4 regions of the Micromonospora sp. HUAS YX12 genome follow, and region 3 is predicted to be linked to each of the others. Evidence: riboswitches for the same ligand, from Rfam matches in the RefSeq annotation. Region 3 holds a riboswitch; each other region holds the start of a gene.
What was found. Region 3 has a riboswitch for cyclic di-AMP ahead of ABIH81_RS07765 (NlpC/P60 family protein). Riboswitches for the same ligand answer to the same signal wherever they lie in the genome.

Region 1: linked by a shared signal. The riboswitch ahead of ABIH81_RS15755 (hypothetical protein) and the one ahead of ABIH81_RS07765 (NlpC/P60 family protein) in region 3 are both predicted to bind cyclic di-AMP.
Region 2: linked by a shared signal. The riboswitch ahead of ABIH81_RS28700 (C39 family peptidase) and the one ahead of ABIH81_RS07765 (NlpC/P60 family protein) in region 3 are both predicted to bind cyclic di-AMP.
Region 4: linked by a shared signal. The riboswitch ahead of ABIH81_RS22830 (transglycosylase family protein) and the one ahead of ABIH81_RS07765 (NlpC/P60 family protein) in region 3 are both predicted to bind cyclic di-AMP.

The regions. Positions count from the first base shown of each region.
Region 1 is NZ_CP157974.1:3,223,913-3,228,074, forward strand. Features, by position in the region: gene ABIH81_RS15745 (STAS domain-containing protein) at 377-736, shown strand; gene ABIH81_RS15750 (SRPBCC family protein) at 778-1,290, shown strand; gene ABIH81_RS15755 (hypothetical protein) at 1,319-2,395, opposite strand; cyclic di-AMP (ydaO/yuaA leader) riboswitch at 2,400-2,530, opposite strand; gene ABIH81_RS15760 (cation diffusion facilitator family transporter) at 2,674-3,588, opposite strand; gene ABIH81_RS15765 (AAA family ATPase) at 3,680-4,162, opposite strand, start outside.
Region 2 is NZ_CP157974.1:6,053,166-6,057,327, reverse strand. Features, by position in the region: gene ABIH81_RS28715 (acyltransferase) at 1-180, shown strand, start outside; gene ABIH81_RS28710 (hypothetical protein) at 261-605, shown strand; gene ABIH81_RS28705 (hypothetical protein) at 742-1,506, shown strand; cyclic di-AMP (ydaO/yuaA leader) riboswitch at 1,814-1,956, shown strand; gene ABIH81_RS28700 (C39 family peptidase) at 2,160-3,008, shown strand; gene ABIH81_RS28695 (alpha/beta fold hydrolase) at 3,220-3,966, shown strand; gene ABIH81_RS28690 (CDP-glycerol glycerophosphotransferase family protein) at 3,973-4,162, opposite strand, start outside.
Region 3 is NZ_CP157974.1:1,547,109-1,551,270, reverse strand. Features, by position in the region: gene ABIH81_RS07770 (peptidoglycan recognition family protein) at 53-1,828, opposite strand; cyclic di-AMP (ydaO/yuaA leader) riboswitch at 2,075-2,209, shown strand; gene ABIH81_RS07765 (NlpC/P60 family protein) at 2,223-3,254, shown strand; partial or broken gene dcd (dCTP deaminase) at 3,319-3,594, opposite strand; partial or broken gene ABIH81_RS07755 (hypothetical protein) at 3,838-3,954, opposite strand.
Region 4 is NZ_CP157974.1:4,791,827-4,795,988, forward strand. Features, by position in the region: gene ABIH81_RS22820 (helix-turn-helix domain-containing protein) at 1-61, opposite strand, end outside; gene ABIH81_RS22825 (LLM class flavin-dependent oxidoreductase) at 109-1,671, opposite strand; cyclic di-AMP (ydaO/yuaA leader) riboswitch at 1,843-1,988, shown strand; gene ABIH81_RS22830 (transglycosylase family protein) at 1,987-2,637, shown strand; gene ABIH81_RS22835 (YbaB/EbfC family nucleoid-associated protein) at 2,821-3,270, shown strand; gene ABIH81_RS22840 (M4 family metallopeptidase) at 3,377-4,162, opposite strand, start outside.

The DNA of each region.
Region 1 (4,162 bases), 1.7 Mb from region 3:
TCCGGTGTTCATCCGGCGGGTTCACTGTCTCGGGCAGTGCCCCACCGGCGCGCCCGCCAAACCATGCCCGGGTCACGGGCGATCCGGGCGGCGATCGGGACGAACCACCCGAACGCGCCGGGACCGGTGCTCACGGGACGTGCGTGCGCCCGCTACCCTGGTCGGCGGATCGGCGGGCCCGCCCGGCCGCACGGCTGGCCGCGACCCGCCTTGAAGGGGAAACTGGAACCCGGAAGTCCGGATTGGGTACGCCCAGGTGTGCCCAGTCTGCGAATTGCTCATCCCGGGGGGTGGCGACCGGGCCGTTGGAGGAATACGCTCGGTCGCGGCCCGCGTACTGATGAGGCGCCCGTCATGGGCGAGTGGAGGTGCTCGCGTGAGCCTGTCGATCGTGAAGTCGGTGCGGCCGGGTGGTGTCGTCCAGATCGCGCCCCGTGGGGAGATCGACGTCGACACCGCGTACGAGGTGCGGGAAGCGATCGCCGAAGTGCTCGCGAAGGGCCGACCCTCGCGGATCGAGCTGAACATGCGGCTCGTCACGTTCATCGACTCGGTCGGCATCAGCGCCATGGTCGCGGGCTTCCAGACCTGCGAGGTCAGCGGCGTCAAGCTCGTGGTCATCGAGCCGAGCCGGTTCGTGCACCGGCAGCTCTGGGTGACCGGCCTGCTCGGCCTGTTCGGCGCGCCCGAGCCGTGGTTCGCCGACGACACCCCCGAGGTGCTGCCCGGCGCCTGAGCGCCGTTCACACCCCCTGCGGCCAGGGGACCTTCTACCCGTTGCCAGTCCGGCGCCGGTACGGGACGATCGTCGCGACGTACGACGGCGAGGGGGCCCGCTTGCAGAGCAGCGACAGCTTCAGCTACACCGTGCAGGCCCGGTGCAGCCGGGCCGAAGCGGTGGCCCTGCTGGGTGACCTGAGTCGCCAGGGTGAGCTGCATCCGCTGATCGTCCGGGTCCGGAAGCTGCCGTCCCGGCCGGGCGCGCTGGCCAGCTACGCGATCACCGACCGGCTGCAACTCGGCCCGCTGCACTTCCCGGTCACGTACCAGGCGGACGTGCTGATCGCCAGCGAGGACGAGGTGGTCACCGTGGCGCGGCAGCAGCCCGCGACGACGGTACGCAACCACACCCGGCTGAGCGACGAGCCCGACGGCACGGTACGCATCGACGTGGAGATCACGCTCACCGCGCCGCCGCCACTGTTCGGGTACGCGTTCCGCCAGGCCCGGGCGGCTCACCTGGGCCTGGCGGCGCGTCTCGGAGCGACCCTGGAGGACCGCCCGGCCTGATCCGGCCGACCGGCCCTCTCAGGCGCGCTCAGTACACCGACAGGTGCACGTGGTTGGTGTGGTCGCTGGACGGGTCGCCGTTGCCGCCGCTGTACGACTTCCACCCGCTGCTGGGCAGCCAGATCTGCTTGAACCAGATCACGTAGAGCACGGCGAGCGGGTCGGCGTTGCGCACGAGGTACGCGGCCAGGTTGTTGCCGTACGTCCGGTCGCCGCCGGTGGCCACGCCGCCGAAGCCGTTCTTCTGCGCGGCGAAGTCGCAGGCCCGCCCCTTCGGGTGTTCACCCGAGCCGCTGGGCCGGTGGCACGAGACGTACCGGGTGAAGCCCGCCGCCTTGGCCTGTTGCAGCGCGTGCAGCGTGCGCGGGGTGATGCAGCCGTTCGCCGGGGTCGGGTCGTTGACGCTGCACGACTCGGACGGCCAGGAGCCGTCCGAGTTGCGCGGCGCGGGTTTCGCGTTCTTGCTGGAGGTGCCCTGGACGCTGCCACCGCCGCTGCTGCTGCTGCGCGAGGGCCGGTCGTTCGCCACCTCCAGGGCGCGCTCGGCCTGCTCCTTGCGCTTGCCCATCACCGCCACCTGCTTGCGCTGCTCGCGGATCTCGCCGTCGAGCTGGGCGCGGGTGCGGGTGGCCTCGTCCCGGGTGGCGATCAGGTCGCGCAGCGTTCGGTCCTCGTGCGCGGCGACCTGCTCCAGCGCGGCGGCCCGGTCCATGAAGCCCTCCGGGCTGCTGCTGCCGAGCAGCGCCCCGGCGGTGCCCAGGCGGCCGTTGCGGTACGCCACAGCCGCGATCTCACCGACCTTGGCGTCCCGGACGGCCAGCTCGGCGCCGACCGTCTTGAGTTGTTCGTCGAGTTGCTTCTGGCGGCTCACCGACCGGTTCAGCGCCGCCTTCGCCTCCAGCCAGCCCTTGCCGGCCGCGTCGAGCTGGGCACGCAGTTCGGGCGTGCCGCCCTCGTCGTCGCCGGGCGCGGCGGCGAGCAGGCCGGTCGGCGGCGCCGCCGAGGCGGGGGAGGCCGGAACGGTCGCGACGCCGAGGGTCAGCGTCGCGACGAGCAGGGCCGCCAACCGGGCGGCCGTCCGTCGTACAGGTGCCACTGGGGGCATTCACACGTCCTTCCGTCAACGCCGACCGGGTTAGCTGACGGGTTCGGGACGGAAGATCCCTACCGCTGACGCGGATGCACCCCACGTACGTGGTTCCCCGGCTCGTCCCTTCGGACGATTAGGCGACGGCCGCCCCACCGGGACCGGTGGCGCCCGCGGGTGCGGCCGCGACCGAGACTACCGGCGCTGCCCGGGCACGGCTCCGTGGAGCAGTGCCACTAGGCGGGGCAAAACCGGCATAAGACTACATTAGGCACAGTGATTTAAGTGTGTCCTAATCACCACTCGGTCTGTCCGCACACGCCGGTCGACGCTCCGGGTTCGACCTGCAACGTGGCGTGATCGATGGAGAAGTCCTCGTGCAGGGCGGCCCGCGCGGCGGCCAGCACCACGCCCGGGTCCACGCCCGGGTCGGTGGTCAGGTGCGCCGACGCCACCTCCATGCCCGAGGTGAGCGTCCAGACGTGCAGGTCGTGCACCTCGGCCACGCCGGGCACCGCGGCCAGCCGGTCGTGCACGGCGGTCACCTGGAGGTGCTCCGGCGCGGCCTGCACCAGGATGCGCAGCGCGGCCCGGCCGAGCCGCCAGGTGCGCGGCAGGATGAACAGGCCGATCCCGACGGCGACCAGCGGGTCCGCCCACCACCAGTCGGTCACCGCGATGACCAGCGCGGCGGCGATCACGCCGAGTGAGCCGAGCAGGTCGCCGAGCACCTCCAGGTACGCCCCGCGCAGGTTGATGCTCTCCTTCGACCCGGCGCGCAGCAGCGCGAACGCGACGATGTTGGCGAGCAGGCCGAGCACCGCCACCACGAGCATCGGGCCGGCCAGCACCTCCGGCGGCTCGCCGAAGCGGCGAACCGCCTCGACCAGGACGTAGATCGCGACGGCGCCGAGCAGCACGGCGTTGGCGAGGGCGGCGAGCACCTCCAGCCGGTAGAGGCCGAACGTGCGCTGCGGATCGGTGGCGGCGCGGCGGGTGGCGGTGATCGCGGCCAGCGCCATGCCGATGCCGAGGACGTCGGTGAACATGTGCCCGGCGTCGGAGAGCAGCGCCAGTGAGCCGGTCGTGAAGGCGGCCACCGCCTCGACCACCATCAGAACGGCGAGCAGCGCGAAGGCGGCCCAGAGCCGGCCCCGATGGCGGTGCGCCGCGTTGGCCACCGCGCCGCTGTGGTCATGACCTGCGCCCACGCCAACACCCTCCCTGCCGCGTACCGGCCCGGCCTAATGTATGTTCACATCGCTATGTATGCAAGTGAACTGCGAGTGGCGGCGAGACCACTCACCCCACCGGGTCGAGCGTGGTGAGGCGCTGGGTCGCCCGGGACAGCGCCACGTAGAGCGTGCGTACGCCCGAGCCGGGGTCGGCCCGGATCTCGCTCGGTGCCACCAGCACCACGCCGTCGTACTCCATGCCCTTGGCCTGGAGGCTGGTGACGACCTGGAGCCGGCCCGCGCCGAGCGCGCCCAGCCAGCCGGCCACCTCGTCCCGGCGCGGCACCGGCGTGATCACGCCGACAGTGCCCTCCACCTGCGCGAGCAGCGCCTCGGCCGCGTCGACGGTGGCCGCCGGCAGGTCGGCGGCGGGCACGGTGCGCTCGATCGGCGGCACGCCCGTGGACCGGACCGCGTCGGGCAGCGGCAGGTCCGGGTAGAGCCGGCGGATCTCCGCCGCCGCCACCGCGAAGATCTCCGCCGAGTTGCGGTAGTTGGTGGTCAGCTCGTAGCGGTGCCGCCGGCGGCGGCCCAGCGCCTGTTCGCGGGC
Region 2 (4,162 bases), 2.0 Mb from region 3:
CTGCTCGGCCCGTCCCGCCGGGCCCGCGCGGCGTCGCGCGTACCGGCCGCCGCGTCGGCGGTGCCGGCTCCGCGCCGGCCCGCCGAGGACGCCGCCACCCCGGCCGCCGACGGCGGCGCGACGTCCGTCACCGGCCGGGCCGAGGGCATCGAGTACGCCGGGCGGCGTCACCCGGACTGACACGCGCCGTCGCCTGCCGGTCGGTCCGCGACACGCCGTGCGGCGGTGCGTTCGTGGGGGTTCGGCGGTAATTTGTACCCGTGCTTCCGATCGCGCTCACCTGCCCCGTGTGGTGGGTCGCGCGCTGGACCGCCCGGATGCTCGCCAGTCTCGCCGTGGTCGTCGCCTGCTCGTTCGGCGCCGCCACGCTGCCGGCCGGTGTCGCCGCTGCCGCCCCTGCTCCGGCGGTCGCCGCCTCGGCGTACACGGTCACGGGCACCTCGACCGCCGCGCGGCCGGAGGCCGACCGCGTGGCCGAGCGGCCGGCCTCTCCCGCCGGTGTCCCGGCGCCCGCGCCCCGGGCGACCGTCCCGGCCGTCCCGGAGCCGGTCCCGGCCGGACGGGCCGCCGCGCCGGCCGGCCCGCGGGCCCCGCCCGCCCGCTGATCCGCCCACGGGCCGCGCCCGTTCCTCGCACCCACCGAACGTCATCCCCGCACCCGCCCTCGGCGCCCGTTCCACCGGCCGCCCCGGCGAGGTCGTGCGGGCCCTCCCGCCAGGTCCTTCCCGTGAGGTGCCGACCATGTCGCAGACCGCTCTGTACCACTTCCTCACCGCCGTGCCCGAGGCCGCCGCCATCTGGTCCTTCCTGCTGCTGCTCGCGCTGGGCCTGCTCGCCGCGCTCGTCGCCCGGCCCGAACGCGACGCCACGGAGGAGGCCGCCCCCGAGCCGGCCGACGCCGACGCCGCCCGTCGCGACGACCTGATCCGGTACGCCGAGGAGGTGGCGGTGGCCGCCGCCGGGGCCGCCCAGACGGCCCGTCGCCGCCGGGAGCGGTGGCTGGCCGCGCAGGACGAGGCGGAACGGGCCTGGACCGCGTACGACGAGGCGGACGCCGCCGCCCGCCGCCTGGCCGGCGCCGCCGCGCTGGCCGCCCCGCGCACACCGCGAACCCCGGCCGAGTACGCGGCCCGGGAGCGCTGGCTGCACCACGCCGCCATGACGGCGCACTGGCGGGGTGACCTGACCGCCCGTCAGCTCGCCGACGTGCTGGCGCGCCGCAACGGGTGGGATCCGCGCCGGCACCCGGCCGAGCAGGAGATCGTGCTGGCCCGCACCGTCCGGGACGGGCGCCGGGCCGGATGGGAGAGCGCCGCCGAGCGGGAACGGGCGGCCTGGCGGGACGCGGAACTCGCCGCCGAGGCCGCCCGGACGCTCGCCGCCGAGGCGTACGCGGCCACGGCGGCGCTGCGGCCCGTACCGGCGAACCGCAGCGCGACGACGAGCGGCCTGCCGGTCCCCGCAACCGTGCGGAACGCCCGGTGGCGCCCGGCCCGGGTCGGCTGAGGCGTCGTCTCGACCGAATCGTTACCCGGAATGTGGTGAGCCCGGTCACCCGGGCCGCCGAAACGGGCGCCGGGCGCAGAACAGGTCATCGAGTCGCGCAATTGCCGGGTCGCTGCTCGCCGTCTGTCCGCTTTCCGCCGCCGGGTGCTGTCGAAACGGCTTGTCCCATTGAGGGAAGTCAGTAACCGGGTGTGCCGAAATCCGTTACCGCCGAGCACGTTTGCGCAGGTGAGAGCGCTTGGCATGGAACATACCCACCGGTAGTGTCGGCGCGTCCGATGCGGTAACCGATCGCCGACGGCGACACCGCACCGACCCGCCTAATCGTGTCTCACGAACCGGGGACCCATGAGCAGCATCGGGGTGAATCCGCGGGCCGACGGCCCGCGGTAGGGCGTACTTCCCGCCCGAATCCGTCAGCTAACCCGGTCGGCGGCCACGGAAGGAGTACCCCTCGTGCCCACCCCTCGATCGTCCCCCCGCCTCCACGGCACCGCGGTGCCCGCGCTCGCCTGACGCGCGACCGGCAACCGCCCCCTGGGCGCCCGGCATCACGGGCGTTCCCGATCCCCCGGCCATCCGGCCCCGCGAGCACGTGCGAGTTCCTCCGCGTGCCGGGCCGGCGTGCGCCGTTCACGCCCGTGGAGGATTTCGTGAAGCACCACCTGAAGCGTCAGCTGCGACGGATCGTCACCGAACGCCCGTACCAGATCGTCGCCGGATCGGCCGTCGCGCTCGTGCTGGCCGCCGGCGCCGGCGCCGGCACCGTCGCCACCGCCGGTGACGACGCCCCGGTCCAGGAGAACACCGCAGCGGTCGCCGATCTCGGCGCCGCCCGCCTCGGCGAGCAGGCCGCCGGCCGCAGCGAGGCCCGCATCGCCGTACCGCAGACGTCGCCCAGCGCCTCCGCCGCACCCGGCGCGTCGCCGAGCGCCTCCCCGTCGAAGAAGGCCACGGCCGACCCGGACACCACGGCGAAGGCCAAGCCGAAGCCGCCGTCGAGCAAGACGCTCGACTACGACTACCAGGCGCAGATCAACTACTTCTACTGCGGTCCGGCCGCCGTGCGCAACGCGCTCAGCGCCGCGGGCATCGAGCGCAGCCAGGACGCGCTCGCCGGGCCCCTCGGCACCACCGAGATGGGCACCAACTCGGCCGAGGACACCACCCGGGTGCTCAACCAGCAGGTCAAGGGCAACCCGTACCGGACCCGCATGATTCCCGGCACCGCCACCCCGGCCCAGATGGACCGGCTCCAGGCCGACGTGGTCGAGGCGATCAGCAACGGCCGCGCGGTCGTCGCGAACGTCGCCGGTACCGCCACCGACACCAACGGCGGCTGGCACTCGTTCCCGGGCGGCCACTACGTCGCTGTGGTCGGCTACAAGGACGACGGCCGGACCGTACGCATCGCCGACTCGGCCGACCCGTCGCTGCCGTCGTACTGGGTCACCACGATCGACCTGGCGCACTGGGTCTCCACGCGCGGCTACTCCGCCTGACTCCCGCACGGCCCGAAGGCCGGCACCCCGCTCCCCGGGGTGCCGGCCTTCCCCGTCCCGCCCCGCCCCGCTGATCTTGCACTTGTGGCCCCGTCAAAGCGCGCAAGCCGGGCATCCCGCGGGCCGGAACCGCAAGGTCGACGGGCTGGTGGGCGCCGGCTTGGTGGGTTCGGTCTCGCGTGTCGTGTGCGGGCGGTGGCAGACTGCGCCAATGGGCGATGTGACGGGGAAGCGGCACCTGATTCTCCTGCACGGCATGGGTGCCACCGGCGAGGTGTGGCTGCCCTGGGCGCCGCTGCTGGAACGCCGCTGGCCCGGCCGCTGGCTCGCCCCCGACCTCGCGGGACACGGCTGGTCGCCCTCGCTCGACGGCTACTCGTTCGAGGCCCTGGCCCAGCGCGTGGTGGACGGGCTCGGCCCGGTCCGGCTCAGCCCGGACGACCGGCTGGTGCTGCTCGGGCACTCGCTCGGCGGCGTGGTGGCGCTGGCGCTCGCGGCCCGGCAGCGAGGGCTTCCGGTCGACGCGGTGGTGGGGCTCGGCATCAAGGCGGTCTGGTCCCCGGCCGAACTGGCCAAGTCGGCGGAACTGGCCGCCCGGCCGGTCACCTGGTTCGCCACCCGTGACGAGGCGGCCCGCCGCTACCTGCGGGTCTCCGGGCTCGCCGGGCTGTTCGCACCGGACCATCCGGTGGTGGAGGCGGGGCTGCGCCGGGTGGACGGCCGCTGGCGGCTCGCGATGGACCCGGCCGCGTTCGCGGTCGGGGAGCCCCGGCTGCCGGCCCTGCTGGCCGCCACCGGTGTGCCCGTGCTGCTGGCCCGGGGCGAGCTGGACCCGATGGTGACCGACGCGCAGCTCAAGGAGCTGGGCGCGCCGGTGGCGACGCTGCCCGGGCTGGGCCACAACGCGCACGTCGAGGATCCGGAGGCGGTGCTCGCCCTGCTCGACCCGTACCTCTGAGCGGGCCTACACCCCGGCGCGCGGCGCCGGGACCGCCCAGTTGGGTTCCAGCTCCCGGCGGGCGGCGGTGAGGAACGCCTCGGCGTACCCGTCGGCGGGGAAGTCGCCCAGGTACCGGGTCCGCGCCGCCCAGCGCTGCGCCGCCTTCGGGTCGGCGTCGAGCAGGTCGGTGAGCACCTCGTCCACGTTGGACATG
Region 3 (4,162 bases):
GAAGGCCCCCGGTCCGTCACGGACCGGGGGCCTTCTCGTGTGCGGTGCCGGGTCAGCGCGGCGCGCCGACCGGGGACGGCAGGACCAGCACGTCGTCCAGGTTCACGAACATGATCCGGTGACCGAACTGGACCTGCACGTAGCGGTTCTCGCCGCGGACCACGGTCCGGTCACCCGGGGCCGAACCGTCGAACGAGACCGCCCGGTAGTACTCGCCGGGCAGCACCCCGCCGACCGCGTACCGCTGGCCGGCGGCGAACGTGTACTGCAGCGGCGAGATGGCCTGGTACGGGATGGTGTCCGGGTAGGCGGCCTGCTCCGGGTAGGCCCGCCCGTACACCGGGATGGTGGCCTTGCCGGGCCGCGGGGTCACCACGAAGCCGGTGGCCCACTTGGCGGTCGGCGCGGAGGCCGGGTTGAGGAACCACGCCTTCTGGCCGAGGTACCAGATCGCCGTCCAGTCACCCTGCCGGCCGGCGAGCGCGTACGTCTGGCCGGCGGAGGCGCGGGCGCCGTGGTCGGAGACGTACATCGTGTCCGGCGTACCGTCCGGGCGCAGCCCGAGGTCGTTGACGAGCGGGGCGTCCGGGCTCGGCGCGGTCCGCAGGATCACCGACGAGGAGCCGCGCGACGGGCACGGCTGCGCCGGCGGGGTGGGCGTCGGGACGCCGGGCGGCTGCTGGTTGCAGCCGAAGAACGCCGGCCGGTTGGTGGCGAAGTCCGGGTCGATGGTGACCAGGCCGGTACGGGGCGTGCCGGTGCTGCGGAACGGCGCCTTCATCAGGTCGAAGTAGTGCGACCAGTCCCAGTACGGACCCGGATCCCAGTGCATGCCGCGCACCGCGCCGGCGTTGATGCCGGGCACGTTGTCGTGGCCGATGATGTGCTGCCGGTCCATCGGGATGCCGAATTTCAGCGCCAGGTGGCGGACCAGCTTGGCGGAGGTCCGGTACATCGCCTCGGTGTACCAGGTGCCCTGACCGGCGAAGCCCTCGTGCTCCAGGCCGATGGACTTCGCGTTGACGTACCAGTTGCCGGCGTGCCAGCCCACGTCCTTGGTCTTGACGTGCTGGGCGATGTAGCCGTCCACCGAGCGCAGCGTGTAGTGCCAGCCCAGGTAGTCGGCCCGCTTCACCAGGTCGACGCTCGGGCCGAAGTAGCCCTCGGTGTCGTGGATGACGATGTACTCGATCTTCTGCTGCTTCGGCCGGTCGCCCAGGTCGTGGTTGCCGTAGTCGCCCGGGTCGTCGCTGAGCTGCTCGTACGGCGCGGGGATCCACTCGCAGGCCAGCCGCACCGGGCACTCCAGCCCGTCCGGCCGCTCGGCGTGGCGCAGGCCGAGGCGGGCCAGGCGGGAACGGTCCGGCTTCGCGGCGGTGGCGGCGAGCGTGACCCGCTGGCCGTCGTCGGTGGTCCGGCTGGCGCCCTGGCCGAGCTGGTCGTACACCTCGTCGGCGAAGGCCGCCGCCGCGTCGGAGGTGTCCGCGCCGGAGTACCGGGCCACCGCGGCGTACCAGGCCGCCGGGTCGGTGCCGGCGCCGACCGGCCCGCCCAGAGCCTTCTGGTACGACGCCAGCAGCGCCGCGCCACCGCGGATGTTCGCGGCCGGGTCGGTCCGCAGCGTCCGCGCGTCGAGCCCGGTCAGCGCGGCGGCCGCGTCGAGCGTCTGGAGCGAGGCGGGCGGCAGCGGGGTCTCCCGCTTCGGTGCGGCGGCCGTGGCCGGATCGAGCTTGAGCGGGCGGGCGTCGTCGCCGCGCGGATCCTCGTCCTCGTCGACGTGGGCGCTGCCCGGCGTGGCGAGGATGTGCGCGGCGTCGGTCAGGTGCATCGGGCCGTAGCCGCCGCTGGTGCTGGGTTGCCCGGTGTGGGTGTCCCAGCGGGACTCCGTACACCCGCGAGGGTCAATACCTTTCCAGCGGGTAATCAGGCCTGAAAGAAAATTTCACCTCCGCCCGGGTGCGGGCCCGCATCGCGTACGGAGTGTCACGCCGCTGGAAGTTGCGGATTGATAACGGTGGTCCCTACTCTGGTCAATCGTCGGCCGCACGTCTCACCGTCCAGCCCGGTCGGTGACGGTCCGACACCGCCGAGTCGCCTCCGGGCGAGCCGGGGAACCAGGTACCTGGGGTGAATCCGCAGCGATGCGGTAGGGCGGCTCCCTTCCCGCCCGAATCCGTCAGCTAACCCGGTAGGCGGTACGGAAGAAGGAGTACGGACGCCCGGTGGCACTCCATGCCCCGCGGCCGTCGTCGAACCGGTCGGTCGACCGGTCCACGGCTGTGCCGCGTACCCGCTGGTCCCGCTTCACCACCGCTCTCGCCGCCCTGGTCGGCACCGCCGTCGTCCTGACCGGCGGCGCCACGGCGGCACACGCCGAACCCTCGGTCGCCGAGATCGAGGCCCAGATCGACCGCGACTGGAACAAGCTCGAACCGGTCATCGAACAGGTCAACGCCGTACGCGAGCAGCTCGCCGCGCGGCGCAAGCAGGCCGACGCGCTCGGCCGGCAGATCGCACCCCTCCAGGCCCGGGTGGACGCCGCGCTCGGCCAGGTCGGCGGGCTCGCCGCCGACGCCTACAAGGGCGACAACCTCTCCACCGTGAACGCGCTGCTGGGCAGCCGCTCACCCGGTGACCTGGTCAACGGCCTGGAACTGCTCGACCGCTTCGCGCACCGCCAGCACGAGCAGGTGCGCTCCGTCGCCGCGCTGCGCGACGAGCTGGCGGCGAAGAAGAAGCCGCTGGACGAGATGATCGCCGGGCTGGCGCGTACCGAGGCCCAGCTCGCGGCGAAGAAGAAGCAGATCGACGCCGAGATCGCCGAGCTGGAGAAGCTGCGGCTCAAGGTGTACGGCAAGGGTGGCGGCGGCCCGCTGCGCCCGGCGCCGTGCCCGGCCGGCTACCCCGGCGGCCCGGCCGGGGCGGCGGTCAAGTTCGCCTGCGCCCAGATCGGGAAGATCTACGTCTGGGGCGCGGCCGGGCCGGACCACTTCGACTGTTCCGGCCTCACCATGGCGGCCTGGGCCAAGGGCGGTGTCTCGCTGCCGCACAACGCACGCCAGCAGCACGGCGTGACGAAGCGGATCAGCGGGGCCGAGCTGCGCGCCGGTGACCTCGTCTTCTACTACAGCGACCTGCACCACGTGGCGATGTACGTGGGCGACGGCTGGGTGGTGCACGCCTCCCAGTCCGGCAAGCCCATCACCATGAAGCGGGTCGACGACGGCGACATCAACAGCTACGGCCGCGTGTAAGGAAGGGCCCCCTCTTAACGCCTCCGGTAGAGGAGGGGGCCCCTATTAACAACTGTGGGCGCCGTCAGCGGGTCGGCCAGGTGCGCCAGCTCTGCCAGGACCGGCTCGGCGTCGGGCCGCGCTGCCCCTGGTAACGGGAGCCGTAGACGGCCGAGCCGTACGGGTGCTCGGCCGGCGAGGAGAGCCGGAAGATGCAGAGCTGGCCGATCTTCATGCCCGGCCAGAGCGTGATCGGCAGGTTCGCCACGTTCGACAGCTCCAGCGTGACGTGGCCGGAGAAGCCCGGGTCGATGAAGCCGGCGGTCGAGTGGGTCAGCAGGCCCAGCCGCCCCAGGCTCGAGTTGTGTGTGGGAATGAACGATCGCCCGGCGAGGAACATCCCGCGTGGATCGTTCACCTCGATGCAGCGAACAGGTACGGATTCCATCGGCTGTACGGCGACGATCGATCGAAATCGGTGGAAGCGATCGAGCTTCTGCCTGGCCAGTTTCCGAGGAAGCCGGAAAACCGGAACATGCGGCGTGAACTTCACCTGGTACGCCGGGCCCTTGTCGACGCCGTTGAGCATCGCCCGCTTCTTTCGTTTGACTGGTCGAAGGCCGAGGCTGGCGGCCAGTTCGACCACTGCGTCCGTCAGATGTTCCCTGGTGCTGACGAACTCACACCGACCCCGGTCATCGACGTGACCATCGGTGTCCATCAGTCCCTGTAGCAGGGCCACGCGCTGACTTATGTCCGCGGTCAGGTACAGCTGCGGCACATGCTTGTTCCCCAGCACTCCGAGACGTCTGAGGCAGCTGGAGAGAGAGTCGTTAGGCATGAACCTACCGGTGCTGTCGTCGCGGGTATGGCCCGTTCCACCGATCCGGTAGCCGTATGGGGCGGCGGTCTTCCGCACTAGGTAGCCA
Region 4 (4,162 bases), 3.2 Mb from region 3:
CCCGGGCGATCGAGCAGTTGGCGGTGGACCAGGAGTCACGCTGCGCAAGGAGGTCCGTCATGGCGTCGACGGTACCGCCCTGACTTAGGGAAACAAAAGTCAGCTACCTCACAGCTGGCCGGGGAAGAAGCCGTGCCGGGCCAGCGGCTCGACGATCTGGTGCTCCTCGTACGACAGGTGCGACAGCAGCGTGTCGGTGAGCAGGTCCACCGCCTCCTGGAGTCCGGTGAAGTCGCCGGGCCGGCGGACCAGCTCCACGAGCGCCCGGTCGACGCTCTCCACCACCCCGTGGATCACCACGTGCTCCTCCTCGAGGCGGTCCAGCACGGCCGCCAGCCCGGCTTCGGAGCGGCGCAGGTGCGGGAAGATCGAGGCGTCCTCCAGCCCGTGGTGCTGGGTGACCATCGTGCAGTAGGCCGCGCAGTACGCACCGAGCGTCCAGTTGTTCTGCCGCATGGTCATCTCGTTGAGCGCGGCCCGCGCCCGGCCCGGCGTGACCGAGCCCCGCTTGACCTGCTCCAGCAGGTCGCGCACCTGGGCCAGCTCCTGGCGCAGGTGGTCGTGCACGTCCACCAGGTGCTGCCCGGCGGCCTGTCCCCGGGCCGGGTAGACCTGTCCGGCCGGTGGCGGCGGGGCGCTCGGGCGGGTGGACTCGTCCCAGGGGCGGCGCGCGCTCAGGCGTACCCCCGGGTCGGGGGTGGGGGTGACGCCGAGCGTGCTCGGGCCGCCGGCGGCGGTCTGCTCGTCGTCGGCCGCGCGGGCGCCGCCGACGGGCGCGGCGCGTTCGGCGGCGACCATCTCGCGTACGGCGGGCGCGACCTCCTGACCGAAGATCTGGATCGCGCGCGGCTCGTCGCTGCCGAGGATGAACGTGGTGATGCCGTGCTCCAGCGTGAGCCCGGCCAGTTCCTCCACCCACTGCTCCGGCGGCCCGGCCAGGAAGCCGGCCGACGAGCGGGCGAACGTGCCGGTCACGTTGAGCATGCGGCGGATCGCGGCCGGGTCGCGCCCTGCAGCCCGAGCGCCCTCGTCCACGAGCGCGTTCAGGGCGGGCAGCTCGCCGGGGCCCTTCGGCAGGTACGACAGGGACGGCAGCCAGCCGTCCGCGGCGCGGCCCACCAGGCGCAGCATGCGCGGCTTGTACGCGCCGACCCAGATGCCCACCGGGTGCGCCGGCGCCGGACCGCGCTTGGCGCCCACCACGCGGTAGTGCTCGCCGTCGACCCGGATCATGCCGCGCCGGTCGGTGTCCCAGACCTCGCGGATCACCCGGATCGCCTCGTCCAGGGCCTCGACGGCGGCGCCGGGGGACAGGCGTCGCCCGCCGGCCGCCTCGATCGCGTCCCAGAACGCGCCCGCGCCGAGTCCCAGCTCGACCCGGCCGCCGGTGAGCAGGTCCAGGCTGGCGATGCTGCGGGCCAGCACCACCGGCTGGCGCAGCGGCAGGTTGAGCACGTTGCCGGCCAGGCGGATGCGCTCGGTGGCGGCGCCCACGTAGGACATCAGCGTCCAGGTGTCCAGGAAGCCCGGCTGGTACGGGTGGTCCTGGAACGTGACCAGGTCCAGCCCGACCTGCTCGCAGAGCCGGGCGAGCGCCACCACCTGGTCGGGCTGCCCGGCGGCGGGCGTGAGGAAGCCGCCGAAGGTCAGCTCGTGTCCGTGATCGGTCATCCGTCCCGCCCTCCCGTGATCTTGCCTGGCCCTGCCACCGTAGCGCCGCCGCCGGTAGCCCGGCCGGGTGAAGAGCGTCACAAGAAGTGGACGATCGTCGCAAAACGTCCCTAGCGTCGGTTTCGTTCGCAGACGCGGACACCGCGGGCCGGAAACGCCAAATCCCGCCGCCGGCACCGGTAACCGAACCTCGCGCGGGAGCGGGGGAACCACACGTTCCACGGTGCACCGTCACCTCGGGGTGAAGCCGCCACCGGCGGCCGGGCTCCTCGGCCCGAACCCGACAGCTCACCTCGTCGGCGTGGAGGAATCCACATGGCAACTGAATACTCAGCCCGAAGCCGCCGTACCGCTCTCGCAGCGGTGGTGGCCGGCGCCGCCGTCGGCGCCGCGGCCCTGTTCGGTCCGGCCGCTCCGGCCAGCGCGGGCGTCAACTGGGACGCGGTCGCGCGCTGCGAATCAGGCGGCAACTGGAAGATCAACACCGGTAACGGCTACTACGGCGGGCTCCAGTTCTCCCGCGCCACCTGGAACGGCTACGGCGGGCAGAGGTACGCCGCCCGCGCCGACCTGGCCAGCCGGTCCGAGCAGATCGCCGTCGCGGAGAAGGTACTGCGCGGGCAGGGCGTCGGCGCGTGGCCGGTCTGCGGCAGGAAGGGCGGCTCGGCGAGCGCCGGGTCGGCCAGGTCCGAGAAGGCCGCCCCGAAGAAGTCGGCTCCGAAGAAGACGGCCCCGAAGCGGGCCACCACGCGCAGGGCCGTGCCGGAGCGGCCCGCGACGAAGGCCGAACCGCGGCCCGCGCCCGGCGCCGGGACGTACGTGGTCCGGCGCGGGGACACGCTGTCGGAGATCGCCGTGGCGCAGCGTGTCGACGGCGGCTGGCGTGTCCTGCACGAGCGCAACCGCGCAGTGGTCGGCGACGACCCGGGCCTGATCTTCCCCGGTCAGCGGCTGCGCCTGCGCTGACAGCGGTCCGGAGAACGCCCGGCCGGTCCGTCCGGCCGGGCGTTCGCGCGCGACACGCCGTATCGCCGGTGTCCGGCCTGCTCCCGGCGCCGGGGCGCGGCCCGCGAGAGCCGGTGACCGGGATTCGTCGGAGCCGGTTGCTAGGGTCACGGTGCTCGGCTAAGACGTGAAGAAAGCGCGGATATGACCAACGACCCGTTCTCGGCGGCCGCGAGCCTCGACGAGCTGCTGACCCGCACGCAGCAGGCGCTCACCGCGATGCGCTCCCGGGCCTCGGCGCACGCCGACGGCGAGCCGGGCGACCTGCTCCGGGCCGAGGGCACGGCCGCCGGCGGGCGGGTCCGCGCGGTCGCCGTCCAGGGTGGCCGGCTGGATTCCGTGGCGATCGACCCGGAGCTGGCCGGCGAGCCCTTCGACGTCCTCTGCGGACACCTCGTCGCCGCCGCCAACGCGGCGCTGTCCGAGCTGGACGCCCAGGTCAGCGCATCGGCGCGGGCCGACGCCGACGCGCTCGCCGCCCGGCTCGGCAGCATGGGCGACCAGGCCGAGCTGTTCGGCCGCGCGATGCACGAGGCGGCCGCGCGGATCCACCGCGACCGCGGCACCCCGTCCCGGGCCGGGCGCCCGGCCTGACCCGGCGGCCGGCGTGACGCTGCGACGCTCAGCCCCGAAACGACGGGGCCGGCCTGACAGGACGAGGCGGCCGGCCGCCGGGAGGAGGACGACCGGCCGCGCACGGTCAGCTCAGGGTGACCGCGGTGTCGTCGACGACGAAGGACGTCTGCAACGAGCTGTCCTCCACGCCGCTGAACGAGACGGTCGCCGTGGTGCCGGCCAGCGACGAGACGTCGAAGGACCGCTGCACGTAGCCGGTGGCCTTGTTCAGGTTGGAGTAGGTGGCCAGCGTGGTGCCGCCCGCCTTGACGGTGAGCTTGTCGTACGCGGTGCTGGTGGTCGACTCCGCGCTGTCGATGTGCAGCCAGAAGCTCAACGTCGCCCGGCATCCGGCCGGGATCGTCACCGACTGGCTGAGCGTGTCGGTGTGCGACGAGCCGTACCCGTCCAGCCACGCCTTGTACGAGCCGCCGTGTGCGGCCTGGCCGCTGTCGGTGGTGATCACGCCGGACGAGGCGGTCCAGCTCACGTTGCCCGACTCGAAGCCCGGGTTGGCGAGCTTGTTGCCGGAGCAGCCGCCCGGCGGCGGGGTGGTCGTGGTGCTCGGGGTGGGCGTCGGGGTGCCGCCGGCGCAGGTCGGGTCACCGGACTGGGCCGGCACGCTCACGGCGTCCCAGGCCGCTTTGACCGTGTTGAACTCGGCGCAGCTGCTCGGGTAGAGGTTCTTCGCCGCCTGGAGTGTCCAGGTGCGGTACTTCAGGTACGACGAGGAGGAGGTCTTCAGCAGCATCGCGTTGTACATGATCTTCATGGCCTTCTGGATGCCCAGGCCGGTCACGCTGCTGCCGTTGCAGGTCGAGCTGGACGGCTGACCGTTGGTCGGGCTGCTGCCGTTGGCCAGCAGGTAGAA